Regions from separate parts of the Pseudoalteromonas sp. H103 genome, predicted to be linked through region 2. Evidence: predicted binding sites of a transcription regulator. Region 2 holds the regulator's gene; the other holds the start of a gene.

Region 1 (16,263 bases), on a different contig from region 2:
CATCACTGATTGCAGTGGTAATACCGTAAATAGAGCCACCTTGCGTTTGGTTTTTAACGGTATCGGTATTTACAACCGTACCCGCATCAATAGCCACCCACGATTTAATTACGTTTAAATCGCCTGCATCCGAAACTTCTACCTCTACCACTGTAGCCACATAGGTTAAAAAGCTGCGGTGCGCTGCAATGCCTAACCCGCGCCCTTTTGGAAGTTTTCGACCCCATTTACTTATCTCAGCCACTTTTTCTATAACATGGCGTAATTTACCAATATCTAATGGGTAAACGTCTTTATCTGCGCCATAGTTATCGTACGAGGCATTTTGCTCGGTTACATCTAAAATACGATCAGGGCCTATGGTTTCAAGTAAATAGTCTTTTTGGTCGCGCCCTGCTTTGTGCGCCGCTTCAGCAATAAATGACTGAATAGCAAAAGCATGAAAAATATTTGATACCGAGCGCATCCAACCCACTCTTGTTTTAGCGGGTGCTTCGCCATTTTCTAACTTTAAGTTAGGTGAGTTTATAGGGTTATCGGTAAAGCCTAAACGCAGTTCAAAACCTGCAGGCGATGTTGCCCCTTCTTGAAAGGTAGACATAATTGGCGAAAACGCCGTGCGATGTAAGTAAGCTTCAATATTACCTTTTTCATTGAGTGAAGCTTCAATATGTTGAGCCGATACCGCATGATAAAAACTGTGCTGAATATCATCCTCTCGAGTCCATTGAACGCGAATAGGTTTACCAGTTTTCATTGAAATGTAGGCGGCCTCTGCTGAAAAATCAGGTTTTGATTTACGCCCAAATCCGCCACCTAACATGGTGACATGCACGTTAATTTTACTCTCATCCATACCCAGTAGTGCGGCCACAGTTTTCATATCGGCTTGCGGGTTTTGCGTTGCAGCCCAAATATCTACACTGTCTTTATTGTACATTGCCGTGGCGCAAGGTGGCTCCATGGGTGCTTGAGTTAAGTGCGGCGCGTAATAGTCGGCAACTAATTTATTGCTCGATTTAGCCAATACGCGGGCTGCATCGCCTTTTTCGCGCACATGCGCTTGCGGCTCACTCACTGTTTGTAATAACGACTTTTTAAAGTTTTCTGAATTATAATCGCCGTTTTTACCATCATCCCACACTACTTTTAGTGCTTTACGCGCCTGCCATGCAGCCCAGGTATTTTTAGCAACAATAGCAATGCCGCCTTTTGGCTGAAATTGCGGTGCACCTTTTGGTGCAGGCATTTCAATAACATCAACTACGCCATTTATTGCTTTAACGGCGCTCGCATCAAACGATTTAACCACACCACCAACTACCGGCGGGCGCTCAATAATAGCCACCAGCGCTTTTGGTTCGCGTACATCGGCAGCAAATGTGGCTTTACCGGTTACTAAATCGGTTAAATCTATATGCGCCATACCGGTATTTATATAACGCCATTCTTTGCGTGTTTTAAGTGTTAACTTATCAGGCTCTGGCGGTGTAATACCAAGCGCTAGGTCTATTAAATCTTTATAGGCAAGCGTTTTACCCGAGCTGTGGGTAACCACGTGCTGATTAGCTTTACAGGTTTGTGGCTCAACTTTCCAATATTTAGCAGCTGCGTGCTGCATCATGTAGCGTACACTTGCGCCCATTTCGCGCAGGCGCTGCATGTTGTAGCGAATACTACGCGAGCCATCGGTATTTTGATCCCCGTATTTAGGGTCGCCCTTACCTTGAATAACCACTACTTTATCCCATGCAGCTTCCATTTCGTCTGCCACAATTTGGGCAATAGCGGTACGAATTTGTTGGCCCATTTCAGAGCGATGGCAGGTTATTTCAACCATGCCATCGGGGCGCAGTGCTATAAATAAGTTAGCACGCTTTGCTTGCTCAGAGGGTTGTTCTAACACGCCAGCAAACGCTCGTGGTGCACTGCCTACAAAATAAGTACCTAATACTAATGCGCCTATTGCGCTTGTTTTTAAAAATTGGCGGCGGTTTAGGTCAAAGTACGTATTGTCGTTTTTCATACCTCTTCCCCTTGTTCATTTGGGTCAAAATATTCAACGCCCGCAATGGTTTTAGCCGCCGACTTAATTGCTTTATGAATACGCGGATACGTGCCACAACGACAAATATTGCCCGACATATTACTCACTATTTCATCATCAGTGGGATTAGGGTTAGCAGCTAATAAGCTTGCCGCTTGCATTATTTGCCCGCACTGACAAAACCCACATTGCGGCACTTTATGCTCAACCCAGGCTTTTTGCACGGGGTGGTCGCCTTGCTCGCTTAACCCTTCAATAGAGGTAATATTACGCCCGACTACAGCCGATACCGGTAATACACATGAGCGCTGCGCTACGCCATCAATGTGTATGGTGCAGGCACCACATTGCGCCATACCACAGCCAAATTTAGGCCCGGTTAAATTCAATTCATCTCGAAGATACCAAAGCACCGGCGTTGACGGATCGCCTGTAAACTCATGTTTATTACCATTAACGGTAAGCGTGATCATATTTAACTCCTTGGCAAAGCGCTTTAAAGGAATTCCTTATTGCGCGAGAACGGTTTGAATACTTGCTACTTTTTTAGCCTACCACTTAGGATTGGTTTATTGAAATTTTTATCGGCGAACCGCCAATTTATAGCTGTTATTAAGTAGCAGCTTTATTAGGTATAAATAAGAAGGGTTTGTTGACTCTACTTAGCACTTATAACTCCCTCTTTTAATAACTGCTCATCATTTTTATATACTTCAAGCCAACCAGGTGGCGATGTATCGCAGCCAATTACAGTAACGTGCAATATGTAACTATAACGTCCGTTTTTGAACGTATAACTGTGATTACCACCAGTGCCACTAACAGTCACATCGCCGTTAAATAAAACCATATCTGGCTTATCGATAGTATTTTTATCAATACTCCACACTACATAACGGTAATTTCTATCACCTAAATCATCAACGCGAATATGGTAGCTAGCCGTTTTCCAATCGAGTACTGGCTCTTCAAATGTATTAATACTTGAATGAAGTGATTGCTTGTCTTGTTCAATTAAGCGTTTAGCAAATGCCTGCTCTTTCGATGTTCCGCGATTTATACTGATAATTTTACCGTCGGTATCAACCCATACCACGCCGTTATTTAGCATAATGCCACGCCAACCTACGCTATCCCAATCGGTATTAATATTAGAGCTGCCAATAACGGCAACTAGCTCGTCGTCAAACACTTCATCAAAGCGGTTAATAAACTCAGCTTCATTTTTAATGTCAGGCAATGGATATTGCCTTTTTATAGGGTAGCGAATATGCGCAGCAATCGCAGTTTTATCCTGCGCTTTAAAAGCAGCAATAACAGGTAAAACACTCTCGTGATACTTCTGCTCAAGCGCAAATGTGTTTGACGTGAAAAGTAGAGATATGCAAAGTAAGATGTAATTTAGATACTTCATTAATAGCCTATTAATATGTAACAAATAAAAAGTTTTGAGTGTTATCGTTTAAAGTTAAATGTTTAAGACATTTATAATTTTGAGTTAAAAATCTAAATCCCGACTTTAAACTTTGACTATACATACAAATTGTATAATATAGATGCATTATAGGTACATACTATTTATAGGGAAATAAAATGTTAATATCCGCCAGGGAAGATCTTAGAAGCCGCCAAAAAGAAAAGCAGTTATCTGCAACCTTAAAGTCAAACCAGTATAATCTAGTTCACATGAATGCATCTGAATTTGTTGATTATATTGTTAGCCTAAAAAAGCTTGCTGGGCAAAGTCCTGGTAAAATTATTAATTGGTTTGAGACTGTATTTGAGAAAAATAATATTTCATCTGACTTATGGCCACTTTATAGAGACTGGATAAAAAATAGTTCAGGCCTTATTCCAATTGGGATGGATATAGTTGCAGTTACGGCTATAGCAACAGAAATGAAAAGAAGCGGAAAAGCTTTTGATACTTTTAAAGTAAAAAGTTATTCAGGGAAAAACTATATAATTTTCAAAGGTTATCCAGGTCTAAGACGGCACCTCACTGGAACTCGCTATTTAGCGAACAACCCACAACTTGTATCATTTGGTATAGGTAAACTCGGCGCAAAAAAATCAATTAAAACAGGCTTTTTGGTTAGCATTCTTATATCTGCAGGATTTCATACAGTAGAACAATTAGTTAATGATGAGAAGCTGTGGCACGACTTTATAGGTGGTTTCTCTGTTGATGTTGCTATTGCCGCTACATCATCTAGCATTGCATGGTATGCTGTCTCTTCTATTGTTGGCACAGCTGCTGTTGTTGCTGTAGGTCCGATGATAGCTGTAATAGTGATTGGTACTGCATTAACTTTTTTTGCTTATACTTTTATCGATAGTGATGAGTTATCTGAAAAAATTGCTTCAAGCTTAAGAGTAGCGGAAAAAAACTTAAAAAGTAATATACAAAGAGCACAAAATCAATTGCATGATGCTCAACGCTTGTATGAAGAAAGCCCCATAGAATTTATGCACCGAATTTTCGGTTTACCTTTCTTAAAATGAATTACGATAATTTAATGACATCTGAAAAATTAACTTTAAGCGAAAATATTAAACATGCTTTTTTATTTATACTGTTTTTAATTTTTACCATAGCCTCACCTTTTGCGGCATGGGTTGAGGTATCGTCAGTAATTGAAGCTTTAAACAACAACGCCCTCATTTTTAAAGAACGCAGCTTTAGCCCAAGTTTAATTTTTTGCGTTCCAATGTTTGGGACGCTAACTGTCTTACTCTGGCTAAAAATTAAGAACATTGAAATTAGCCCAAGCCTACTGAATAAGTGGTTCAAACTGTGTGGAATAACTTTATTAGTTATGGTTGTTACCATACCCGTTTACACTAACATTATTGAAAATAAAATTGAGAGTGAAGGTTATAGTATTTGTAATTGGTATGGCCGAGGCTCAATTGGTGCGCCTGATATTTGGGTAAGCTCCCAAAGCTATTGCATTAAAGAAGGCTATAAAGTCAGAGTGGAGCTAATAGATTGGTTAAAACACCAAACGACTAAACCAACTCCAAAAGATGTTACGAATAAAATAAATGAGTTGCTCACTAATAAACTTTAATACAAAAACGAGCCTAATTTGGCTCGTTTTTCTTTTAATGATAGCTGACAGCTAAAAACTAACCGCTTCACTATTCAACCACTTCGCTATGATTCAGGCTCATAACCCAAGTTAGGCGATAGCCACCTTTCGGCCTCTGCGAGTGTCATATTCGTTCGCTTGGCGTAGTCTTCTACCTGATCCTTTTGCACAGCGGCTACGGCGTAGTATTTTGCCTCTGGGTGTGAGAAATACCAGCCCGAAACAGCAGCCCCTGGCCACATGGCGTATGAGCTAGTTAGCTGCATACCAATGCGTTTTTCGGTATCGAGTAACTGCCAAATTTTCTTTTTCTCAGTGTGCTCTGGACACGCTGGGTAACCTGGCGCTGGACGGATACCTTGGTAGTTTTCGCGAATTAGCTCATCGTTACCCAGGTTTTCATCGGGTGCATAACCCCAATACTCTTTACGCACTTGTTCGTGCAGGTATTCGGCAAAGGCTTCTGCGAGCCTATCGGCAACCGCTTTTACCATTATTTTATTGTAGTCGTCTTGCTGTGCGTCAAACGCATTGGCTAAATCGTCTTCTTCTAAACCGCCCGTTACTGCAAACGCACCAAAGTAATCAGGTGTGCCTTTTGGCGCAATGTAGTCAGCCAAACAATAGTTAGCAAAGTCGGTTTTTTCGGTTTGCTGGCGTAAATGGCACGAGGTGTTTAACAGTTCTTTACGGGTTTCGTCGGTGTAAATTTCTATGTCATCGCCCACGCGGTTTGCAGGGAATAAACCTATTACACCCAATGGCTGTAAACTGCCTGCTTTTTCAAGGTCGTCGAGCATGTCGTTAGCGTCTTTAAATAAGCTGCGTGCTTGTTCACCAACGACTTCGTCGTCCATTATGCGCGGGTATTTACCAGCGATTGACCACGTCATAAAGTATGGGGTCCAATCTATATATTTACGCAACGTGGCGATTGATACATTTTTAAACTCAGTCACGCCCAGCTTTTTAGGCACGGGTGGCGTGTAGTTATCCCAATCAAGCTTGGCTGCGTTATCGCGGGCACGCTGTATGGTAACTGGTTTTGAACGTGGCTTTTTGCGCGCTTGTTGCTCGCGTACTTTTACGTACTCAGCTTTTGTTTTTTCTAAAAAGGCTGGTTTTAGCTCTTTAGATAACAAGCTCGATACCACGCCTACCGCACGGCTGGCGTTATTTACGTACACGACGCCTTTGTCGTACTGTGGCTCAATTTTAACGGCAGTATGCGCTTTAGAGGTCGTTGCGCCGCCAATCATTAGTGGGAGCTCAAAACCTCTACGAGTCATTTCTTTGGCTACGTGTACCATTTCGTCAAGCGATGGGGTAATTAAACCCGAAAGGCCGATTATGTCGGCTTTTTCGTCAATAGCGGTTTGCAGTATTTTTTCGGCAGGTACCATTACGCCTAAATCAATTACTTCGTAGTTATTACATTGCAGTACTACGCCTACAATGTTTTTACCTATGTCGTGCACATCGCCCTTTACGGTGGCCATAACTACTTTACCATTAGTGGCGCCTTCTTCTTTTTCAGCTTCTATGTATGGGTCTAGGTAGGCCACTGCTCGCTTCATTACACGGGCTGATTTAACAACTTGCGGTAAAAACATTTTACCTGCGCCAAATAAATCCCCTACTACGTTCATGCCATCCATGAGTGGCCCTTCAATCACGTGGATAGGTTTATCGGCAGCAGCGCGGCACTCTTCCGTGTCTTCATCTATAAAGGTGGTTATACCTTTAACAAGGGCGTGCTCTAAGCGTTTTTCAACAGGCCATGTACGCCACTCTAAATCTTCTACGCGTTCGGCTTGTGCCATACCCGAAAACTTAGGCGCTATTTCTACAAGGCGTTCACCTGCACCTGGGTCGGTGTTTAGTATTACGTCTTCTACGGCTTTACGAAGTTCTTCTGGGATGTCGTCGTAAACAGCAAGCTGGCCTGCGTTTACAATGCCCATATCCATGCCTGCTTTTATCGCGTGGTATAAAAACACCGAGTGAATGGCTTCACGCACGGGGTTATTGCCCCTAAACGAAAACGATACATTAGACACCCCGCCCGACACTTTACAGTGCGGTAAGTTTTGCTTAATGCGGCGTGTGCCTTCAATAAATTCTACTGCGTAGTTGTCGTGCTCTTCTATACCGGTGGCTACGGCAAATATATTAGGGTCAAATATAATATCTTCCGGCGGGAAGCCAATCTCTTCTACTAATATTTTGTAGCTGCGCGCACATATTTCGTATTTTCTATCTGCGGTGTCGGCTTGTCCGTCGGTATCAAACGCCATAACAACAGCAGCTGCGCCAAAGCGTTTAATAATTTTAGCTTGGCGTTTAAACGGCTCTTCGCCCTCTTTAAGCGATATTGAGTTAACAATAGCCTTGCCTTGAATACACTTTAAGCCTGCTTCTATTACTTCCCATTTAGAGGAGTCGACCATAATAGGTACTTTAGAAATATCAGGCTCTGAGGCAATTAAGTTTAAAAACTTAACCATGGCCGCTTTTGAGTCCAACATGGCTTCGTCCATGTTTATATCAATAACTTGGGCGCCATTTTCTACTTGCTCGCGGGCTACGGTAAGCGCTGCTTCATAGTCTTCTTCCATGATTAAGCGTTTAAACATGGCAGAGCCAGTTACGTTGGTACGCTCGCCAACATTGGTAAATACTGCAATTTGCTGTGTCATATTGGCTCCTAGTTTAAGTTACAGGCTTCAAGACCTGATAAACGCATGCGTACTTCAAGTTCTGGTAATGCGCGAGGCTTTACCCCTTCAAGTCCTTTGGCAAATGCACGAATATGTGCAGGCGTTGTACCACAGCAACCACCAACAATATTTATAAAGCCCGATTTTCCCCAATCTATAATTTCGACTGCCATATCGCCCGCTTCTAGGTCGTACTCACCAAATTCGTTAGGTAAACCGGCATTGGGGTGCACTGAGGTAAATGTTTCGCAAACACGCGAAAGCTCTTCTACGTATTGGCGAAGTAAGTCTGGCCCTAGGGCGCAGTTAAGGCCAATCGAAATAGGTTTTATATGGCGAATAGAGTTATAAAATGCTTCGGTTGTTTGCCCGGAAAGAGTACGCCCTGAGGCATCGGTAATCGTGCCCGAGATCATTACAGGTAATGTGCGCCCTGCTTGCTCAAATGCTTCTTCTACTGCGAATGAGGCTGCTTTTGCATTGAGGGTGTCAAATATGGTTTCGATAAGTATTAAATCAGCGCCGCCTTCCATTAATGCAAGAGTAGACTCAACATAGGCAGTAACTAGCTTATCAAACGTTACGTTACGGTAACCCGGATCGTTTACATCTGGCGAGATAGAACAGGTTTTAGATGTTGGCCCTAAAACACCCGCTACATAGCGTGGTTTTTCTGGATTTTTAGCAGTGAACTCGTCACATATTGAGCGCGCAAGTTTGGCCGACTCTAAGTTTACCTCACGGCTTATACTTGCCATGTCGTAATCTTCCATCGAAATGGTGGTTGAGTTAAAAGTATTGGTTTCAATAATATCTGCACCGGCGACTAAAAAGCTGCGGTGTATATCGGCAATTAACTCGGGTTTGGTAAGACTTAATAAATCGTTATTGCCTTTTATTAGCACGTGCCAGTCTTTAAAGCGCTCACCTCGGTAGTCTTCTTCTTCAAGCTTGTGAGTTTGGATCATGGTGCCCATTGCACCATCTAAAATTAAAATACGCTGTTTTAGCGCAGCGCTTAATTCGCTTTGCTTATTTTTTTTTGGCACGTTATTCGGCATAGTTGTTAGTCCTCACATCTTGGCTAACTAAATTAATATCATAAGGTGTAGTTTGGTACACGTAGTAATTTAACCAGTTCGAAAAAAGCAAAAAGGCATGGCTTTGCCACGTTTTTGACGGCTTTTTACTTGCATCGTTATCTGGAAAATAGTTTTCGGGTTTTGGTGCATCTGGGCTTTTTTGTAAATCGCGTTCGTACTCAGCTTTTAATGTGTCGGCATCGTATTCTGGGTGGCCGGTTATAAACACTTGGCTGCCCGACTTATTTTTCATTAAGTAAGCGCCTACTTTTTCGGAGCCTGCCAATACCACTATATCTTCGCAGGCATTAATTTTATTTATATCAATGTGGCCATAACGTGAGTGCGGCACTAAAAAGGTGTCGTCGAAGCCACGAGTTAATGCACCGTGATCAAAATAACACTGGTGGGTAAACACGCCACATAGTTTATCTTCTTTCAAATCACGCTTTAAGTTGTAACGATGATACAGCGCTGCATGCGCCGCCCAGCACGAAAACAACGTAGAGGTAACGTGCTGCTCTGCCCAATCAATAATAACTTTTAGCTCGTCCCAGTAGGCTACATCGTCGTATTCTAGGTGTGCTAGTGGTGCGCCAGTTACTAATAAGGCATCGTAGTTATTGTCTTTTACTTCTGAAAAATAACGGTAAAAAGTATCTAGGTGCTCTTCTGAGTTGCTACTGCTGCGGTGCGTATCTAGGCGCAATAGCTCTACATTTACTTGCAGGGGCGAATTTGCAAGCAAACGAATAAACTGTACTTCGGTTTCTACTTTATTAGGCATTAAATTTAAAATAGCCAAACGCATTGGACGTATTTCTTGCGTTTTTGCACGACTTTTTGGCATTACAAACACGTTTTCTTCGCGTAAACGGGCAATAGCCGGTAGTTCGTCTTTAACTGTAATTGGCATCCTTTAAGCTCCTGCTCATAAAAACCGAGAATTAATACGCTCTCATTATGAACAGAACGCCAAAAATATCAACCTCTAGATGTATAGATGTCTAAATGAAATTTATTCATGATTTTCTAAGAATTACTAAAATGAGGGGGGGAATGCATTTATATTGAAGTACTTTGTTTAAGTGTATTAAGGTAGCGCTACTAAAACCAGTAGCACTATTTCAATTAAAAACGATAATTTACAGATAAACTAAGAGCGTAAATATCGCCATCATCTGTATCAAAATATTGGTATTCAGCGCTTATTTGCCAGCGTTGAGATAACCTATAGTCAATACCAGTGCCGTACGTTACACCGCCCTCATCATAGTTTTGCTCAGTGATTAATGAAGTATTTACATCTGAATCTGTATCAATTATTGATTCTGCAAGATTTCTTAAGTCGCCTTCATTGTAACTTAATTTATTTCTGCCATAGCCACCAAATAAAAATACATCAGCGCGAGATGAAATTGGGTAATTAGCTTTTACAAATATACTTGTTTGCAAATCAAGACTTGAATCAATTTGGCTCTGAACGGGTTCTGAGGTAAGCGAACCGTCCTGCGGGTTTTGAGTATAAACAATTCCGTTTAAAGGGGTTGATTCATCATTTAATCCAAATCCTACACGCCCTTCTAATGCAAAGTATCGCGAAAACTGATATCCAAATCGGCCGTAGAGCGTTGTAAACTGTATGCTATCACTCTCGTATACATCAATTTGCGTAGACCCTATCCCTACTCCTTGGTAATAGCCATTTACGTGGAGTATGTCTGCTTGGCTCGAAAATGAGTATAAACCCAAAAGTAATGCCCCTAACTTTGTAACTGTTTTCATGTTCATTCCTTTAAACCTTTGTAATATTTAATTATGCGATGTTTTACAACGACTATGAGTGTTCTGCCTGTATAATTTGCTTATACTTTACAGCTTGTAAATATACTGTACCACTTTTGTTAAAAATGAAATGTATTTGAACAATATAAAACAATAGATTACAGAATTTTACACAATAGAAATCCTGTAATAGTAATGTTTTAAATGGGCAATAAAATAAAGTGTCGTTTAGATTAGCGTATTGTTCTATACGGCATTCGTTGACTGTTTAACCCCTCAACAACTACAATACAACATTGAAATTTTTATTATTATTTGAAGGCTTTCCTCCATGGTTTTACCTGATAAGTTTATTTTCTCGATGAGTCGAGTATCTAAAGTTGTGCCACCTAAGCGCACAATTTTAAAAGATATTTCGTTGCACTTTTTCCCGGGTGCTAAAATTGGTGTGCTTGGTTTAAATGGCTCTGGTAAATCGTCATTACTACGTATTATGGCGGGTGTTGATGAAGAGTTTGAAGGTGAAGCCCGCCCTCAACCAGGTACTAAAATTGGTTACTTACCGCAAGAACCAGTGCTGGACGAAAGCAAAACAGTTCGCGAAATTGTTGAAGAAGCCGTCGGCGAAGTCAAACACGCCCTTAACCGCCTTGACGAAGTGTACAACGAGTACGCAATGGAAGACGCTGACTTTGACGCACTTGCTAAAGAACAAGGTGAGCTTGAAGCCATCATCCAAGCGCATGATGGTCACAACATCGATAATGTTTTAGAGCGCGCTGCTGATGCACTTCGCCTACCAGAATGGGATGCTAAAATTGAGCACCTTTCAGGTGGTGAGCGTCGCCGTGTTGCTATTTGTCGTTTATTACTTGAAAAGCCAGATATGCTTATTCTCGATGAGCCTACTAACCACTTAGATGCTGAGTCGGTTGCATGGCTTGAGCGCTTCTTACATGATTACGAAGGCACTGTTGTGGCAGTAACGCATGACCGTTACTTCCTTGATAATGTAGCTGGCTGGATATTAGAGCTTGACCGTGGTGAAGGTATTCCGTGGGAAGGTAATTACTCTTCTTGGCTTGAACAAAAAGATGCACGTTTACAACAAGAGCAAAAATCTGAAAAAGCACGCCAAAAATCAATTGCTCAAGAACTTGAGTGGGTTCGCTCAAATCCTAAAGGTCGCCAAGCTAAGTCTAAAGCACGCATGGCGCAGTTTAGCGAGCTACAACAATCAGATTACCAAAAACGTAACGAAACTAACGAGTTGTTTATTCCACCTGGTCCGCGTTTAGGCGACCAAGTGCTTGAAGTTAGCAATATTCGTAAGAGCTTTGGCGATCGCGTACTCATTGACGATTTAAGCTTTAGCATGCCAAAAGGCGCTATTGTGGGCATTATTGGTGCCAATGGTGCAGGTAAATCTACACTGTTTAAAATGCTAAGCGGTGAAGAGCAGCCAGACAGTGGTGATATTAGCATTGGTGAAACTGTAGAATTAGCAACGGTTGATCAGTTCCGTGGCAACATGGACGAAAGCAAAACAGTATTTGAAGAAATATCTGATGGTCAAGATGTGCTAAAAATTGGTAACTTTGAGTTCCCAAGCCGTGCATACGTTAGCCGTTTTAACTTTAAAGGTAACGACCAGCAAAAGTTTGTAAAAGACTTATCGGGTGGTGAGCGTAACCGTTTACACCTTGCTAAACTTTTAAAAGCTGGTGGTAACGTGGTGCTACTGGATGAGCCAACCAATGACCTAGACGTTGAAACACTACGCGCGCTTGAGAACGCTATTTTAGAGTTCCCAGGCTGTGTAATGTGTATATCACATGACCGTTGGTTCCTTGACCGTATTGCAACGCATATTTTAGATTACCGCGACGAAGGCCAAATTAATTTCTTCGATGGTAACTACACTGAATACGAAGAGTGGCTTAAAAAGACCCTTGGCGCAGAAGCTGCACAACCTAAGCGTATTAAGTACAAAAAAATTGGTTAATCGATAACGATATTACAAGCCCTGCATTTATGCGGGGCTTTTTTATGTCATTTTTTATCTGTTTGGCTTATTTCCCGCTATGCTTGATTTATATAATAACTATAAGGATAAATTAAGCTATGCAAAATCGTCGTCAGTTTTCTCGTGTGTTGTTTTCAACCACTGCACTACTTGAGTTTGATAACCATAAATACCCGTGTAAGTTGCTTGATGTTTCGCTTCATGGTGCACTAATTACAAAGTGCGATGCCTTTAACGGCACTAAAAATAGTGAAGCAACGCTACGTTTTACCCTTGAACAAAGCAATATAGAAATAAAAATGGACGTAGTAATGTGCCATATAGAAGAGGATCATATTGGCTTAAAGTGTCATCATATTGATATAGATAGCATCACTTATTTAAAGCGCTTAGTAGAGCTAAATTTAGCTGATGACGAGCTACTACATCGTGAACTTGCATTACTTATTCATGAGCCACAATAGACTCAAATACATAAGTTGATTACCATAGCGCAAACTTTTTAAACTGTGTAGTTATGCGCTTAAATCCACATTTACCTTTGGTATATCATTCTAATTACTCATTTAACTTTGATCCTAAACATCGTTTTGTTATGAGTAAATTTGCGCAATTATACAAACACGTAGCAGAGCTAGGCTTAATTGGCCCTAACCTAATAGCGCCTACACTTGGCACCCCAGAGCCACTAGAACTTGTACACTGCGAAAACTACATTCAGGATTTATGGCATAATCGCCTAGACGAAAAAGCCATGCGCCGCATTGGCTTACCTTGGTCGCAACCGCTAATGAACCGTACATTCACTGCTCCCCAAGGTACATTACGCACTGCTCGCTTAGCATTAGAGCATGGTTTGGCGTGCCATTTAGCTGGGGGCACTCACCATGCGCATAGCGATTTTGGCTCAGGTTTTTGTATGGTTAACGACTTAGCCTTTACCGCACAAACGTTAATACAAAGCGGTGAAGTGACCAACGTGCTCATTTTTGATTTAGACGTACACCAAGGCGATGGCACAGCTGCAATGCTTGCGCATCAGCCCTATGCGTATACCTGCTCTATACACTGCGAAAAAAACTTCCCGTTTAGAAAATCCCCTAGTGATTTAGACATTGGCCTTGCTAATAATATGCAAGACACTGAATACTTAGGCATTGTGGACGACACCCTACAGTTTTTATTAAAAGAGCTAAACCCCGATTTAGTGCTTTACGATGCAGGTGTAGATATTTGGCAAGACGACGGCTTAGGTAAACTAGATATAACGTGGGAGGGTATTAAAAAGCGTGACCATTTAGTATTTAAGCGCTGCCTTGAACACAACATCCCCGTAGCCAGTGTTATTGGCGGTGGTTACGACAGGAACCACGAACGTTTAGCACAGCGCCACGGTATTGTTATTGAACAAGCAGCCCGTTTTTAGTTATATTTTTAACTGACTCGGTGTAATGCCGGTCCAGCGCTTAAAAGCGCGGCGAAAATTAGGAATATCATAAAATGCTAAACGCTCTGCGACTTGTTCATTGCCTTGCTGACGTACACCAAGTAAATACAGTGCTTTAAGTTTATTTTGCTCATCTTGTAATTGCGAATAACTCACACCATGTTGTTTTAATTTACGTTTGAACGTAGCTGGGCTCATTGCAAAATACTCTGCGCTATTAGCAAGGCTATTATTTTTATCCCGATAAATACGTTGGCAAACAGCTTCAACAAAAGACTGCGATACATTCTTATGTAACTCACTTTGTGCAATAGATTGCTGCCACCGCAATGCACTCGACTCTGAATTTGCACACTTAAGCAGTTGTTTATCAAAGTGCCAACGAGTATAGGGTTGCTCAAACCGTACCCGTAAACCTAAATGCTGTTCATACTCTTGAATATGCCGTGGGCGTTTACAGGTAAAGTCAAAATAACAGTGCGGATAGTGACTACTGACCCTTTTTAGTAAACTAATAAACGCTGCACTGTATATTTCAAAACAATAACTCTTTAACGATTCATCCATACCGATACTTGGCTGCAAGTACAGATAAAAATCTTCTTGAAATATATGCCCACGAGTAAAAAATAAAGGGGCTAACGTGGCGCGAATTTGTTGCAATTGTTTTAACGCAGCACCAAGCGTCGGGCTTAAGCGAACACTTTGCATTGTAGGGCTAACATCATTAACCAATTGATGACCAAGTAAAAATCCACTGTCGTTACTTTTCATTAAGGTTTTAAACTGACAAATTAATGCTAATAGCTGCGACAAACTAAAGCACTGTGATAAATCATATAAGTCTTGCTCAAAAATACCCGTACCACGCAGTAACTTATGCAAGGGGATCCCTCGCCCTTGAGCAAGCTCCACCAGCGCAGTGATAATCCCCTCGGCGCTTAGATATTTATCATCTAAGCTAATATACTGCTGCACCTACAAGCTCCTTTTGTTGTTGTAGTTGTTGATGTAATTGGCTGGTTTGCTGCACTGGATCTTGCTCTAAATCCATAGCCATTGTGGCGGTTAGAATATGCTGAAATTGTGCACCTTTGCTTTTTGCGACTTTAAACGCACAATGATTAAGCGCCGCTTTCATTTGCGCTAATAATTCTTTTGCTTGGCTTCGGCTGGTACTCGGCATAAGCACAATAAAGCAGTCACCTGCATAGCGGCATAACACATCATTCAAACGGCAGTTCATTACTAATAAGTCACTAATTTCTCTTAGTAACCTATCGCCTTCACTAAAGCCAAACTGCTCGTTAAACTTTGCAAAGTCTCGAATGTCAATAATGCCTAAGATGGCTGCTTGTTGTTCACTTTGGCGTTGCTGTATTAGCGAGTGGAAGTAATTAATCCGGTATAACCCTGTTATAGGGCAGACTTTTTCATGCTCTCTTAAATGTGCTTCACGACGACGCAATTGACGATTTAAAACAAACTGTTCTTGATGCCAATAATAAAGCCCAGCGCTTGTAAGCGACATACCAAACGGCGCTGGCAGTGATTCAAACCAGGAGAGCCATAATTGTGAAGGTTGTTTTAACCATTCATCGAGTAAATCGAGCGTGGCTGAGAACATAAACAAACCTAAACCTAGCACTAGTAAGGTGGTTACTTTGCCTGGCGGGCGTGAGATAAGTAAAGCGGTTATCCAGCTTAGGGTCATCAGTACAATACCGCCTTCACCAACAATATCGAGCCACGCAATTTCTTGCCATTGCTTAAGTTCGCCAAAGTAAGCGCATATTGTAACGGCAATGACCAAGAACAAAATAATCGTATTGGTTAATTTTACATGGCTGGTAAATAGGTTATATCGCATGATATTGAATCTTCTTAAACTTGGTTTGACCCATATGCTAGCGCGGGATCATTTTATACGTCAGGGTCATTTTGGCTCATTGATATGACATTCAGATTAAAGTTTATAAAAAAATTATCTCGCAACAGCCATTATCAGTGACTTGTAGCGCTGTTTTAAAAGCTCAAATGAAGAGTCTTAAGCCAATAAAT
Region 2 (16,263 bases):
CTATAGCTAAAAAATAAGACAAGTCCCGCTACAAAAGTGCAGCAAATTGCCTTAACTGCAATGGGCCAATCGCCAATATTATCTAATTCAATTTCATTCCAATCTATTTCGCTCAAAGCTTTAAAATCAAGGTTCATCGCTAACCTCACCGATTTGGTCAAATGGTTTTACGTAAAACTCCATATTAAAATCACTGAGTAAACGCGAAGATTGATCGCCTGCAACAATGCCCTGCATTGATGGACGTTCCAATAAATATGAACTTTGCACTTGGCGTAGCATTGTTGATAAGCGGTTATTAGATTCGCTGCGCCCTAAGACATGAATTTGACTTCCTCTTCGCTCAAGTTTTGTTAAATAAACACCTGCAGGGACTATTTTGGCCACTTCATCCATTATTTGTGTACCCAAGTTACGGCTACTTTGTAATTCTTCAATTAGTCTCATTCGCTGCTGTAAATTTTCTTTTCTTTTATCTAAGTTTCTTATTTCACTTATTTTTTTATCTAGCATGCTAATTTCTGAACTTAAATAATTATTTTTTAGGTTTTGTCCATCTTTAAGCCCGCTATAAAAAGAGCTAAGTAAGTACATACTCGCAAAACAAATTATAACTACACCAATGAGTATAGTAACAAACTTCTTTTTTGATTCTTCACGTTGTAGTTCACGCCAAGGCAGTAGATTTATATGTGGCATGATGAAAAACTCCTTAATGCCAAGCCCGTTGCAATTGCAAATTGCGTTCTATGGCGCTGCATTACATTGCGATCAACCTTTGGAGAGATTTCCATATTAGCAAAAGGTTCTGCAACGACAGAGTGAATACCTAACTCTTCGATAAGTAGTCGGTCTATCCCTTTAATCATCGATGTGCCACCAGTAAGTACAATATAATCTATTTGCTCTTTACCACTGGTTGTTAAAAACATTTGTACCGCACGACGAACCTGCTGCAATAGCGACGTTTGAAAAGGCGCTAATACTTCAAAGGTGTAGTTTGGCGGTAAATCCCCCGACGTTTTACCAATTTCGGCTTCATCAAAGCCTTTATTGTAATAACTAACAATACTGTTGGTGTATTGATCGCCACCAAACACCTGATCTCGGGTATAAATGGTTTCACCTGCCTGAACTACACTTACAAGCATTAAAACGGCACCAATATCAACAACTGCCACGCACTTGTTAAATGCATCACTAGGTAACTGTTGATAGTAAACATCCATCGCTCTACTTAATGCATAGCTTTCAACATCAACAATTTTAGCTTCTAAATTTGCAGTTTCGAGAGCTCCAACACGAGCCTCTACACTTTCAGTTCTAGCGGCAGATAATAATACATTCATTTTGGTAGGATCGGCCTCATTGGTAGAAAGCTTTTCAAAATCTAAGCTCACTTCATCAAGAGGGTATGGAATTAAACTATCGGCTTCAATTTCAATTTGCGATTCAAGTTCAGCATCAGTTAACGACACATCCATGAAAATAACTTTGGTAATAACCGTTTGGCCTGAAACAGCCACTGCAGCAGATTTTAGCGACTTCGGTAATTTTCTTCTTAATTTTGAAATTATATTACCAATCGCTTCAATATCCTGAATAGTACGCTCACTCATAGCGCCTTTTGGCATCGGTTCAATTGCAAGTGCTTCTAGTCGAAATCCAGTTTCAATTTCACGTAAAAGCACTGCCTTAATTGAGTGCGATCCAATATCAATCCCTACCATCATCGGAGACGGCTTTTGAAATAGTTGACTTAGCATGTTTGCAACTTGGCCTTTGTTTTAATAATAAACAAGTTATAATTTTTATCTGAAAAAATATTATTCATTTTTTAATCAATATATACTAGCAGTCAAAACTCGCAATTGGGAGTCCATTTAGGGAAATATAAGTGATTTTATTAAAACGAACTTTACAATTTTTTATCATTTGTACGTTAATTGGTCTGATTACATTAGTCAGTCTTTATTACTACGTTAAACCTGATATCCCCAGTGTGCAAGTTTTAAAAGACGTGCAATTACAAACTCCTATGCAAGTATTCACTAAAGATGGCCTTTTGATCAATCAATTTGGTGAAAAACGTCGTATTCCTGTCACTATTGATGAAATACCACAGCCCCTGATTAATGCATTTTTAGCGACTGAAGATAATCGGTTTTATGATCATGTTGGCATTGACCCCATTGGTATTGTTCGCTCTGCTATTGTGCTTATTTCTACCGGTGAAAAAAAGCAAGGGGCGAGTACTATAACGATGCAGCTTGCTCGAAATTTCTTTTTAACACGCGAAAAAGCATATATCCGTAAAGTTAAAGAAATATTTATAGCCCTGCACATAGAAAATGTATTAACTAAAGACGAAATTTTAGAACTCTACCTTAATAAAATAGAATTAGGTAACCGTGCATTCGGTATTGGTGCTGCAGCACAAGTTTATTATGGTAAAGAGTTAAAAGATTTAACACTTGCACAAATGGCGATGATTGCAGGACTACCTAAAGCGCCTTCTGCTTTAAACCCTATTCGTAACCCGACTCGTGCAAAAGCACGCCGAAATGTTGTTTTAGGCCGTTTATTAACTGAAAACTACATCACCCAAGAACAATATAATGAAGCAACCAACCAGCCTATAACTGCATATTTCCATGGCGCAGAGATAGATTTATACGCACCTTATATTTCTGAAATGGTTCGTGCTGAAATGGTATCTCGTTACGGGGTTGATAAAGCCTATAATTCTGGTTTTAAAATTTTTACCTCTGTTGAATCTCGCGTTCAAAAAGCAGCGCAAACAGCGCTAGTTAATAATTTACATAACTACGATATGCGCCATGGTTTTAGAGGGCCTGTTGATGTTTTATGGGATCCAGAAACACAACCAGCTTTAACACAGCAGCAAATTATCGATAAATTAAAACCAGTAAAAGAACTTGGCGATTTAAACGCCGCGATAGTATTAAAAGTAAATGAAAAAACCGCTGATGTTATTTTAAAAAATGGCCAACGAACCACTCTTGATTGGAATAATTTAAAGTGGGCGCGTAAATACATTACACGTTACCGTCAAAGCTTTGCGCCAAAAGCCGCCACCGACATTTTGACCCCAGGTATGCAAATATGGTTACGTAAAAACAAAGACGACTCTTATATACTAAGCCAGATACCAGAAGCTGCGAGCGCTATTGTGTCGCTTGATCCGCAAGATGGCAGAATTAAGGCAATTGTAGGTGGTTACAGCTTTGAACAAAGCCAATACAACCGCGCAGTACAAGCTAAACGCCAAGTCGGCTCAAACATTAAACCGTTTATTTACTCAGCAGCGCTAGAGAAAGGCTATACGCTGGCATCAATACTAAACGATGCCCCCATTAACCAGTGGGATAAAAGCCAAGGCGTTGCATGGCGACCTAAAAACAGCCCTGCAGTTTATAATGGTCCAATACGTATTCGCCGTGCTTTAGCGCAATCTAAAAACGTAATTTCAGTACGTTTACTACGTGGCGTTGGACTGCAACGCACGGCTGATCACTTATTAAAGTTTGGTTTTAAAAACTCAGATATTAACCGTAGTGAGTCACTTGCTCTTGGTAGCGCCTCTATAACACCTCTAGAACTAGCTCGTGGTATGAGCAGCTTTGCTAATGGTGGTCATTTAATAGAACCTTACTTTATCTCAGAAATTCAAGATGCTTATGGCAATGTTTTATTTAAAGCTAACCCAGCAATGGCCTGTGATGAAAACACTACTCTACCAAGCAATGAGCTTATGTTAAGCAGCAGTGCTGATGAAGTAGAGCAACCTCGTCAATGTGCTCCTCGCATTATATCTAAGCAAAATGCGTTTTTAATTGCCGATGCAATGCACAGCGGTATTTGGGGCGGTGGAAGCTGGGCAAATAAAACTGGCTGGAGTGGCACGGGCTGGCGAGCACAAGCACTAGAACGTCGCGATCTTTCTGGTAAAACGGGTACAACCAACGACTCTGTTGATACCTGGTTCAGTGGCTTTAATAGCAAAGTAGTGACCTCTGTATGGGTAGGGTTTGATAACCCGGGTAACCCACTAGGCCGCTCAACCTACAATAACAACCTAGATAGCGGTCAAATATCTGGTGCAGAATCGGGCGCAAAAACGGCCCAGCCAGCCTGGGTTGAATTTATGAGGGCTGCACTTGAAGGCACCCCTGAAGCGCCGATTGAACCACCCGAAGGGCTTGTCTCTATTCGTATTGATTTAGCGACTGGCTTACTTAGCCATAAAAATGATTATACAAGCCGCTTTGAATATTTTGAAAAAGGCACAGCACCGACTAAATATGTGTTATCTCAGCCTAACGATATATTTGAAGAAGATACAAAAACAGAAGAAGAGTTATTTTAAAGCATTTATAAACAAAAAACGGCGGCTTAATTTAAGCCGCCGTTTTTATATCAATATACACAGCTTATTTTAAGTTTTGCACAAGCCAATATAAATCAGAATGAACACCCGCCGCAGTTACTTCACTACCCGCCCCAGGGCCTTGAATAACTAATGCATTGTCGCTGTACCATTTACTGTTGATCACAAAAATATTATCGCCAGGTGTTAAGTTTGCTAGCGCATCACCGTTTGGCACGTAGGTAATGCCTACTTTTGCAATGACTTTATCGCATGTAATTTCTAATAACCCTGTGTATCTAAGCACGGCATTTTTAGCTTGCGCTGCTGCAGCGTGTTCTTCAATAAACGCATCAAGCTGCGTTTTTTTATCTATAAAGTCGTCCCAGCTCCCCTTAGCAAGTTCAACTGGCATAAGTGCCGAGAGGCTTATATCGTCAAGCTCAAGATCTACACCTAGCTCTCGGGCTAAAATAAGTAGCTTACGCTGCATATCACGCCCAGATAAGTCTTCACGCGGATCAGGCTCTGTAAAACCCATTTTTTGTGCTTCAAGCACTAACTCTGAAAACGCAACACTGCCATCATATTTACTGCATAACCACGATAATGTGCCAGAAAACACGCCTTCTATTCGAGTGATTTTATCGCCACTATTTTGTAAATCAGCTAAAGCAAAGTTTATAGGTAAGCCTGCCCCTACACTTGTGTTATAACGCCAATGTAGGTTGCGCTCTGCCAAATTATTTCTAAGTGTTTGATACCAAAGTGTAGGCGCTGTGCCCGCATATTTATTTGCACTAATTAAATGGCAGTCGCTTTGCACAAAGTCAGTATAAAGCTGGCTAAATTGCTCACTAGCAGTAATATCAATTACTACTTTATGCTCATAATCAAGCTCGTTAATTGCATTTAATAAATCATTACTTTGGTATTTTTTGGCCTCAAGCTGCCATTGTTTTTCCCATGTTTGAGGGTTAACTCCACTTGGATTAAACAGCATCTCTTGAGAGCGAACCAAAGCAACTAATTTAATACTAAAGTCACCACTTAGGCGCTCAAATTGATCCGCCAGTTGGTGTATAAACACTCCACCTACATTACCTAACCCTGCTACTATAATCGCAATTTCTTGGCCTTTGTTAACTAGCTTATCGTGCAATGTGCTTTGCACATCACTATCAATAAATTGGTCAGTTAGTAATAAAACATAACCATTATCTTGATGTACAAAACGCGGTTTTATAGTTTGCTCAGCTAATACTTCTAAAGCTTGCAGTTTAAGTGTGCCGATGTCTTGCTCTGGTGCAACAACTGCACAGCCGTTTAAATTCGACTCACTAATATTAGCTCTACCAGCAAAGTAATTAATAACTTGATATGTTTGTGCAGCCGGTACGACTAAATATACTTCGCCATTATGGTTAAAGTGATGAAGACTATGCTGAATAAGCTGGCTAACACTTGCAACCTCACCTTCACTCAAGCCTTCTACTGTTAATAAATCAACATTTTGTAGCGTCGTTATAAAGCGCTTTTTCTTAGCTAGACCTTCTTTAACAATATGAGTTGGACTTGCTTGAACATCAAAACTACTGCGTACAGCTAGCTTTATATTGGTATTTTTTAAAGGCGATAACGTTTTAGCATGCAAAACGGGGTTGCCTAATCGTGCTAGTAAGTTGGCCTGAGTGCGACACACTTTAGCGTACTTAATTGCCTTTTTTACTTTACGCGGATCAGTACTAAATACACCTTGCGTGTCAGTCCAAATGCATACCTGTTTGGCATCACAATAACTGGCAAGTAATGCAGCGCTGTAATCGCTACCATTACGACCAAGCGTTACCGTATCGCCAAGTGTGTTTGCCGCTATGAACCCGGTTACTACATTCACTTTGTTGGCATCAATAACACTGTTACATTGCAGCTTATTTTGAGCATGGTGTAATTCGCCATCATTTAAAGTAAAAAGCAGGCGAGCATCGTGTGCGCAGGCATGTACGTTTAACTGTCGTAAATATGCAGCCAATAATCGTGCAGACCATAACTCACCATGGGCAAGTAATTGCGCTTCTTTGAGCTGCTCACTTTGCGCTAAGCTTGCAATTATATTTAGTTCTTCTAGTAATGTTTTAAGTACGCTGCGCTTTAAATCAGCTTGTAATAATTGCTCAATTAAATCGCTTTGATGGTTATTTAACTGCAGTAAAATATCAGCGACAGCTTGTGTGTCTTGCTGCTGATAACTTTGCCACAACGACACAAGTGTATCTGTGGTTTTACCAGCAGCAGATACCACAACACAGTCGCCTGGCTGAGTATGCCCAATAATTATTTTAGCTACGCTTTGATAGCGCTCACTAGAGCTTAAGCTTGAGCCACCAAATTTATGTACACAATTGACCATATTTATACCAATTCGCTTAATTAAGATGTCTATTTTGAGAATAAGAAAACCGTGTCGATAACAAGGCAAAAATTTCGTTGTTTAGTTGTTCTATATGAAAAATTTTTAACGAAGTTAGCGCCGGTTTAATCCCTCAAATTGATTAGGTATTATTGCGCATTGGTATTACTTACCAAAGCGCCGGGCGGGCTGCACTTAATTTCACATACCACCAGGCGTGCCAGCACCTTTACCTACACGGCCAATGTTTTTATTTTGCCCTGGTTTTACAAGTTCAAACACGCGTTCGAAATCAGCAACTAAGTCGTTTATATCTTCAATACCTACCGAAATACGAATGAGCGTATCACCCACCCCCGCTTCTAAACGGGCTTTAGGCTCCATTCCTGCATGCGTCATCGTTGCAGGGTGGCAAATTAAGCTCTCTACGCCGCCTAGCGACTCTGCTAAGCTAAATGCCTCAAGGCTTGTTAAAAATGCCGCAGCGTCGTTAACATCGCCTTTAATATCAAAACTGACCATACCACCAAAGCCAAGTTGCTGAGCCTTTGCCAATGCATGTTGAGGGTGCGACTCAAGTCCTGGGTAGTAAACTTGGCTCACAAATTCAGAGCTTTCAAGGTACTTGGCAATTGCAAGTGCGTTTTCTTGATGCTGTCTTAAACGTACATTTAAAGTACGCAAGCCACGAAGCGTTAAATAGCTATCAAATGGTGCACCTGTAATACCAATGTTATTTGCCCACCAAGCTAACTCATCACCAAGTTCTTGTGTTGCAGCTATCACAGCGCCGCCCACAACATCAGAATGGCCATTGATATATTTAGTCGTCGAGTGAACAACAATATCTACACCAAATTTAATTGGGTTTTGCAGCGCAGGTGATAAAAACGTGTTATCTGCAGCAACAAGTGCCCCGCACTGCTTAGCTATATCAGTCACTGCTTTAATATCTGTTAAGCGCAGTACCGGGTTACTTGGTGTTTCAATCCATATTAATTTAGGTTTTATTGCTAAAATTTTATCTAAGTTTTCTTGCTTGGTTAAATCTAAAACTTCAAGCTTTAGTAATCCGCGTTTTTGCAAAGACGTAAATAAACGGTAGCTTCCACCATAACAATCATGTGGAATAACCAGTGTATCGTCATTATTTAATAACTGAGTCGCTAAATGCACGGCAGCCATGCCTGTGGCAGTAATAATACCGCGCGCACCACCTTCAAGTTCAGCCAATGTTTCAGCTAATATATCGCGATTGGGATTACCGCTGCGCCCATAATCGTACTGACGCTTAGTATCAAAGTCGGCAAACGAATACGTAGTCGATAAATAAATTGGCGGAACTACAGCGCCATGGTGTTTATCTGCATCTACGCCATTACGTACTGCAATAGTCGCTTTGTTTTTTTCGCTCATATTCGTCACCTGATTAATTTGGATGTTTAGACGTCTAAAAGAGTAAGTTATCCATTTTGATAAGTCAAAGCTTTTAAAGCTCTAGATGGCTAAAAATAACTAACTTATAAAACTTGAATGGGGCTATATTTACAATTACAGCCGGCTTATTAAGATAGATTGGTATCTATTATTTGACTATCTTTTTTAAATCGATAGAATTTCACGCATATTTACACGCTTTTTACGCCGTGTGAGAAATTAATAATCTGAGGCAACGATACATCTTATGGCTAAATGGAATGGTGAGTATATTCACCCATACGCAGAACACGGGAAAAAATCAGAGCAAGTTAAAAAGATCACCGTTTCGATCCCGCTAAATGTATTAAAAGTTTTAACGGATGAGCGCACGCGCCGTCAAATAAATAACCTTCGCCATGCAACAAACAGTGAGTTGTTATGCGAAGCGTTTTTGCATGCATTTACAGGCCAGCCATTACCAAATGACGATGACTTACGCAAAGACAATGCAGAAAAAGTACCTGAAGAAGTTAAAAAGATAATGCAAGAAATGGGTTTAGAAGTGCCTATTTTAAACGAAGAATAAATCGTTACCTTTTTAATCAAAAACCTCAGCCATTGCTGAGGTTTTTTTGTTTTAGCATATACCTTTAAGCCATGTAATTTTCAGGTAAGTCAATTTGCGCAACACCCGATTCTACCGCAGCTACAGCTACAGCTTTAGCTATACGAGGTAGTAAACGCGGATCCATTGGCTTAGGAATAATGTACTGTGCACCAAATTCAAGCTTATCAACACCCGCAGCTTTTAATACTTCTGCTGGTACTGGCTCTTTAGCAATACTACGAATAGCTTCTACCGCAGCAATTTTCATTTCATCGTTAATAGCGCTTGCGCGCACATCTAGTGCACCACGAAAAATAAACGGAAAACATAAAACGTTGTTAACTTGATTAGGGTAGTCAGAGCGCCCCGTTGCCATAATTAAGTCGTTGCGTGCACCATGAGCAAGTGCAGGATCGATCTCAGGATCTGGGTTTGAACATGCAAACACCACAGGTTTTTCTGCCATTAGCTTTAAATCTTCAGCTGCTAGCAAGTTAGGGCCAGAAACGCCTACAAATACGTCAGCGTCTGCAATTACATCTTGTAAAGTACGTTTATCGGTATTGTTAGCAAACAGCTGCTTGTATTCGTTTAAGTCATCACGACGTGTATGAATAACACCCTTACGGTCCAACATATAAATATGCTCGCGAAGTGCGCCACACTTAATTAGCAGCTCCATACACGCAACGGCAGCAGCGCCTGCACCTAAACATACAATAATCGCATCTTCAATTGACTTACCCTGCACTTCTAGCGCGTTTAGCATGCCTGCAGCAGTCACAATAGCAGTACCGTGTTGATCATCATGAAAAACCGGAATACTACAGCGCTCTATTAATGCTTTTTCAATTTCAAAACACTCTGGTGCTTTAATATCTTCAAGGTTGATACCGCCAAAAGTATCAGCAATATTTGCAACCGTATTGATAAAATCTTCAGTGGTACGATGCTTAACTTCAATATCGATTGAATCAAGCCCAGCAAAACGTTTAAACAATAACGCTTTACCTTCCATTACAGGCTTAGATGCTAAAGGCCCTAAATTCCCTAGGCCTAAAATTGCAGTGCCATTAGTAATTACCGCAACCATATTACCTTTGCCGGTATATTTATAAGCATTAGCAGGGTCAGCAGCTATTTCACGAACGGGTTCGGCAACACCGGGGCTATACGCAAGCGCAAGATCTTGAACCGTTTCGGCGGGCTTGGTTAGTTCAATGCTAATTTTACCTGGTACTGGGTGTGAGTGATAATGTAGTGCTTGTTCACGAAAGTCTGACATAACGCGATGGTATCCTGCAATTTAAGTTAAAGTGAGAGGTGGTGTCTTGGGGTAAGATACCCTTATTATTTTTAAATTCCAAGCAATATCAGGTCTATCCTGTTATATGCTATATCCTTTAATTTTAAGAGGTTTTTCAGTAACTTTGCTGGATTATATCGACATTTAATAAATAAAAATTCACCAAAAAAGGTCGTTTTGAGGTGCTTTTATGTCTCCAATGTTCTTTATAAAATGTACGTTTAAAGTATTACTATAAATCTAAAATAATAGCCTATTACTCTACTTTAAAAACAGATGACTCCACGTTGGCTACTTTTATCAACCTAGTTAAAAAATGTACTAACTAAAATATAGAGAATATAAATAGATTTGTCTGCAAAGGTTTATGCATACTCATAATAAAAGGCAGAAATAGTTATGCAAAAGAGGAAATAACTAAAGTCGCTTGAATAATTAAATTTTAGGCACAAAAAAAGCACCCTAAGGTGCTTTTTTTAACTAAACAGCAATAATTACTTCTTGCTGCTAAGTGCACCGAAGCGCTTGTTGAAGCGATCAACACGGCCGCCAGTGTCTAAAATCTTTTGCTTACCAGTGTAAAACGGGTGACACGCAGAACATACGTCTAAGTGAATGTCTTTACAAAGAGTTGAGCTAGTTTCGAATTTGTTTCCGCATGAACATGTTGCAGAAATTACTTCGTACTTAGGGTGAATACCTTCTTTCATAGGAACCTCTAGTTAAGGCCGCATCGCTCTCCAAACCCGAAGTCTGGCACCATACGTCGTTAAAACAAATTTGTTGGTCGCGAATTTTATCCAACAACAACCCCCTACACAAGTATTAATTTATGTTTTTGCTAAAAAAGTGAACAACCTCTTTCTATAGTGCTATTCCTTATAGGTTTTTAGACATATTTTTAGTACATTAGGCAATTAATTTTATGGGTGAAGTTGTTATGCGTTTTGTTGAAGTTGCTATTAAAGTCCCGCTACCACGCACCTTTGACTATAAAGTAGAAGAACAACTCAGCGGGTTATCAACACTGCTTGAGCCGGGCATGCGTGTTTTAGTGCCATTTGGCAATCAAAAGAAAGTAGCTGTTATTCTCAGTGTTAAAAATACGACTGACGTACCAGAGAACAAAATAAAAAACATAATAGAAGTCATCGACGATACCCCTATTTTAAGCGCCCAGCACTTAGATTTACTTAGCTTTACAGCTCGATATTATTGCTACCCACTTGGCGAAACTATACACATTGCGTTACCGGGGGCTCTTCGCCAAGGTGAATCACCCGATAAAACCAGTATTAATATGGTTACCCTTACTGAGAAAGGCGCAAAAGTCCCTTCGCTAAAAGCTAAAACTCAGTTAAACCTATTAAAGCAGCTATCGCAATCAGGTAAATCATCGTTAACTGAATTAAAAGCGCTAGGCTTTAGTAAAAAAACAATCGATAGCTTAATAGATAAAGATTTAATAACACAAACTATTGAGCACGATAATCAATGGCAAAGTGTTGCGCCTACCGTTGGTACCAAACCCGTATTAAATAAGGAACAAGCTGTTGCCTGTACTGCCATTAACCAAAGCACTGGCTTTAAAAGCTTTTTATTAGAAGGTGTCACGGGCAGTGGTAAAACCGAAGTATATTTACAGTGCCTTGAGGAAGTTTTAAAGCGCGGCGAGCAAGCATTAGTATTAGTGCCAGAAATAGGCCTGACGCCGCAAACTGTAAACCGTTTTCGTCGCCGCTTTCCTGATACACCGATTATGTTATGGCACTCGGCTCTTACAGACAACGAACGCTTACAAACATGGCGCTTTTGCGAAAAAGGCAGTTGCGCTATAGTAATAGGCACACGTTCGAGTATCTTCCTGCCATTTTTAAAACTCGGTATGATAGTGGTTGATGAAGAGCACGACTCATCATTCAAGCAACAAGACACCTTACGCTACCACGCTCGAGATTTAGCAGCGTACCGTGCTTTTCAACACAAAATACCGCTTATTTTAGGCAGTGCAACGCCCGCACTCGAAACCCTACATAAAGCTATAAATAACAAATACCAGCTTTTAAGTCTTACTGAACGAGCGCAAACGGCCACCGATAACCAATTTAAATTACTTGATATGAAAGGGCAGCCTGACCAAGCAGGGATTGCACATGCAAGCCTTGCAACTATGCGCCAACATTTAAATCGTGGTAAACAGGTTATGGTGTTTTTAAATCGGCGTGGTTTTTCTCCCACTCTTATTTGTCATGAGTGTGGCTGGCTAAGCGAGTGCAAACGCTGTAGTACCAGTGCGACTTTTCACAAAGCGATAGGCCAAATGATTTGTCATCACTGTGGCGATCAATACCATGTCCCGCATCAATGCCCAGACTGCGGAAGCACGCAAATTTTTCCAAACGGTAAAGGGACTGAGCAAATAGAAGAGTTTTTATCGAGCGAGTTTCCTGACACACCAGTAACACGTATAGATCGCGATTCAACCCGTCGCAAGGGGAGCCTTGAAAAAGCACTAGATGAAATAAATCTCGGTGGCGCACGTATTTTAGTAGGTACACAAATGCTTGCTAAAGGCCATCACTTTGCAGATGTAAGCTTGGTACTTATTTTAGATGTAGATAGCGGTTTATACTCTTGCGATTTTAGAGCAACAGAACACTTAGCGCAGTTAGTTACGCAAGTTGCAGGACGTGCTGGTCGCTCTGGCGAACCCGGGCAAGTATTATTACAAACGCACTTTCCAGAACACCCTCTTTTACAAGATTTAGTTAATAATGGCTATCAAGACTTTGCTCGTTTTGCTTTAAGCGAGCGAGATGATGCAGATTTACCGCCAATCACTAATATGGCGATTGTCAGGGCGCAAGGGCACAGTATTAAACAAGTCGTCGATTTTTTGACGGATTTGGTTCCTGTAAATGGGGTATCTGGTATACAATTGCTCGGTCCGATCCCCGCACCTCTTGAGAGAGTTGCAGGTATGTATCGTTTTCAATTACATATTCAAGCGCAAGATCGCCGCGTATTACACCAGTATCTTTCGCAAATGGTTGATTATTTAAGTACTAGCAAACTAGCACAAAAAGTTCGCTGGAGCTTAGACGTAGACCCTATAGACATGATTTAGGTTAAGGCCACAATAACACCATGGCACAGCACGATTATATTAATAAAAAGCCTGCAGGCAGAAACAGTAAAAAACAAGCACCGGCTAAAAAGCCCTTCCCAATCCTATTAGTAATTATTGCCTTGTTACTCGTTGGCGGTTTTGCTTACGGATTATGGTTTATAAAAAGTAATGCCGATCCTAAACTGGTAGAAAAACAAGCTAACCCTACGCCTGCAAAAAAAGTAGAAGTAGCGATACCGCGCACGCCTGAGTTTATTAAAGAGATCAGAGAGCACGAAATTCAGGTTGAGGTAAAAGAAATTGAGCAAAAAGGCCCGTATGTTATGCAGTGCGGATCGTTTAAAACTCATGCACAAGCCGAATCACTTAAAGCTAAAATAGCATTTGCAGGGCTAATTTCTGAAATAAAAGAAGCAAAAGGCAGCAATGGTATTTGGTACAAAGTACGCTTAGGCCCTTATAAAACCAAACGCCAAGCCGAAAGCGATAAGAACAAACTTAAACGTGTAAAAATAGTCGGCTGCGGAATTTGGGGCTGGACTTGAAAATAAACCATTCACCCATATAACCTCATCATAATCGTTTTTTACGAGTTGCCACTGCAACTCGATGATGAGGAATAACATGACCACTATTGTAAGTGTACGCCGCGGCGACAAAGTAGTAATCGGCGGCGATGGCCAAGTTTCACTTGGCAATACCGTAATGAAGGGCAATGCCCGTAAAGTTCGACGTCTTTATAATGGCAAAGTAATCGCTGGTTTTGCTGGCGGTACTGCTGATGCCTTTACCCTTTTCGAACGCTTCGAAAGCAAACTAGAAATGCACCAAGGTAACCTAACCAAAGCTGCAGTAGAAATGGCCAAAGATTGGCGCAGCGATAGAGCCCTGAGAAAACTTGAAGCCCTTCTTGCTGTTGCCGATGAAACCGCCTCTTTAATCATTACCGGTAACGGCGATGTTGTGCAGCCAGAAAACGACCTAATTGCAATTGGCAGCGGCGGCAACTTTGCCCAATCAGCAGCTACTGCTCTATTAGAAAATACAGATTTAAGCGCTCGTGAAATAGTAGAGAAAAGCTTAACTATTGCAGGCAATATCTGCGTATTTACTAATAACTTCCAAACAATCGAAGAATTATAATAGGAATTGCTATGTCTGCTATGACTCCAAGAGAAATCGTTCACGAGCTCGATCAACATATTATTGGCCAAGCTAAAGCTAAAAAAGCAGTCGCTATTGCACTTCGCAACCGCTGGCGCCGTATGCAACTCAATGATGATTTGCGCAGCGAAGTTACACCAAAAAATATTTTAATGATTGGTCCTACAGGTGTGGGTAAAACTGAAATTGCACGTCGTTTAGCAAAATTAGCCAATGCACCATTTATTAAAGTAGAAGCGACTAAATTCACTGAAGTGGGTTATGTTGGTAAAGAAGTTGAAACCATCATTCGTGATTTAGTTGATGTTTCGATTAAAATGACACGTGAGCAACAAACTAAAAAGTTTAAGCACCGCGCCGAAGAAGCTGCAGAAGAGCGTATTTTAGATGCACTTTTACCACCAGCAAAAGATCAATTCGGTGAAACACAGCGTGATGATAATTCATCAACTCGTCAAACGTTCCGAAAAAAACTACGTGAAGGTCAGCTTGATGATAAAGAAATCGAAATTGATTTAGCGCAAGCACAGCCAAATGTAGAAATTATGGCGCCTCCTGGTATGGAAGATATGACCAACCAGCTACAAAGCATGTTTCAAAACATGGGTGGCGACAAGCGCACTAAGCGTAAGTTAAAAATTAAAGAAGCCTTCAAGCTATTAACGGAAGAAGAAGCCGCTAAATTAGTTAACCCTGAAGAGCTAAAAGAGCAGGCTATTTTTGCAGTAGAGCAAAATGGTATTGTGTTTATTGATGAAATAGACAAAATTTGTAAGCGTGGCGATTCGTCAGGCCCGGATGTTAGCCGTGAAGGCGTACAACGCGACCTGCTACCGCTAATTGAAGGTTCAACTGTAAATACTAAGCACGGTATGGTTAAAACTGACCACATGTTATTTATTGCCTCGGGTGCATTTCAAATGTCTAAACCATCAGACATGATCCCAGAGCTGCAGGGTCGTTTACCAATTCGTGTTGAGCTTGAGGCTCTCACTGCTGATGACTTTAAACGTATTCTTACAGAGCCTCATGCTTCACTTACTGAGCAACAACGCGAACTTCTTAAAACTGAGCAAGTTGATGTTGAGTTTAGCGACGATGCCATTGAGCGTATTGCTAAAGCTGCTTGGCAAGTAAACGAAAAAACCGAAAACATCGGTGCTCGTCGTTTGCATACTGTTATGGAAAGATTAATGGAAGAAATTTCATACGATGCTTCTGAAAAAGCAGGCTCGTCATTAGTAATCGATGCCGCTTATGTTGAAAAACACTTAGGTGCATTAGTAGAAGATGAAGATTTAAGCCGCTTTATTTTATAAGCTAGGCATAAATACTATACTCTAAGCCTCCACATTGGGGGCTTTTTAATGGGATATATAAAATGAAACACGTAACAAAAGTACATTATCACAGTTTAAGTAAAAACCTAGATGTTTACTTTGATGATGACAGTAAAACTATATTTAGCTGCGAATTTTTACGTGTTCACTCCCCTTCAGCAGAAGTACAAGGTCATGGCTCTGGCCCAATGAAGTTAGTACTTAATAAGCAGGCTGTAGGAATAAAAAACATAGTGCCGGTTGGTCATTATGCTCTGCGTTTAGATTTTGATGATGGCCATAATAGTGGGCTGTTTAGCTGGCGCTACTTTGAAAAGCTACAACAGCAACAAGATAGGTTATGGAGCGAATATTTAGCGCGGGTAACTGAACACGAAGAAAGTAAAGATAGCGTGCCTATAAAGTTTGTTCCTTGAACTTTATAGACCCGCACTTAAGCGTCATTACACCTTAAATTTATCAATTGCAGTAAACAGGACGCGTGCTTGCTCAGACAC

What was found. The regulator MetJ, encoded in region 2, represses methionine synthesis genes. The targets are predictions, from matches to a motif close to TAGACGTCTAGACGTCTA.
Region 1: a site for MetJ is predicted at 9,937-9,954, ahead of ATS74_RS02150 (homoserine O-succinyltransferase). Genes of this name have one in related genera too.

The regions. Positions count from the first base shown of each region.
Region 1 is NZ_LOFG01000001.1:462,812-479,074, reverse strand. Features, by position in the region: gene ATS74_RS02185 (xanthine dehydrogenase family protein molybdopterin-binding subunit) at 1-2,026, opposite strand, end outside; gene ATS74_RS02180 ((2Fe-2S)-binding protein) at 2,023-2,520, opposite strand; gene ATS74_RS02175 (hypothetical protein) at 2,706-3,461, opposite strand; gene ATS74_RS02170 (hypothetical protein) at 3,641-4,552, shown strand; gene ATS74_RS02165 (hypothetical protein) at 4,567-5,121, shown strand; gene metH (methionine synthase) at 5,208-7,841, opposite strand; gene ATS74_RS02155 (homocysteine S-methyltransferase family protein) at 7,850-8,923, opposite strand; gene ATS74_RS02150 (homoserine O-succinyltransferase) at 8,913-9,860, opposite strand; gene ATS74_RS02145 (porin family protein) at 10,076-10,729, opposite strand; gene ettA (energy-dependent translational throttle protein EttA) at 11,061-12,734, shown strand; gene ATS74_RS02135 (PilZ domain-containing protein) at 12,854-13,219, shown strand; gene ATS74_RS02130 (histone deacetylase family protein) at 13,273-14,181, shown strand; gene ATS74_RS02125 (AraC family transcriptional regulator ligand-binding domain-containing protein) at 14,182-15,180, opposite strand; gene ATS74_RS02120 (GGDEF domain-containing protein) at 15,164-16,072, opposite strand.
Region 2 is NZ_LOFG01000002.1:110,799-127,061, forward strand. Features, by position in the region: gene ATS74_RS03740 (type 4a pilus biogenesis protein PilO) at 1-137, opposite strand, end outside; gene ATS74_RS03745 (PilN domain-containing protein) at 127-699, opposite strand; gene ATS74_RS03750 (pilus assembly protein PilM) at 687-1,766, opposite strand; gene ATS74_RS03755 (penicillin-binding protein 1A) at 1,898-4,390, shown strand; gene metL (bifunctional aspartate kinase/homoserine dehydrogenase II) at 4,455-6,800, opposite strand; partial or broken gene metB (cystathionine gamma-synthase) at 6,970-8,216, opposite strand; gene metJ (met regulon transcriptional regulator MetJ) at 8,485-8,805, shown strand; gene ATS74_RS03775 (malic enzyme-like NAD(P)-binding protein) at 8,870-10,111, opposite strand; gene rpmE (50S ribosomal protein L31) at 10,627-10,842, opposite strand; gene priA (primosomal protein N') at 11,073-13,259, shown strand; gene ATS74_RS03790 (SPOR domain-containing protein) at 13,280-13,807, shown strand; gene hslV (ATP-dependent protease subunit HslV) at 13,887-14,405, shown strand; gene hslU (HslU--HslV peptidase ATPase subunit) at 14,417-15,745, shown strand; gene ATS74_RS03805 (gamma-butyrobetaine hydroxylase-like domain-containing protein) at 15,808-16,182, shown strand; gene ATS74_RS03810 (methyl-accepting chemotaxis protein) at 16,210-16,263, opposite strand, start outside.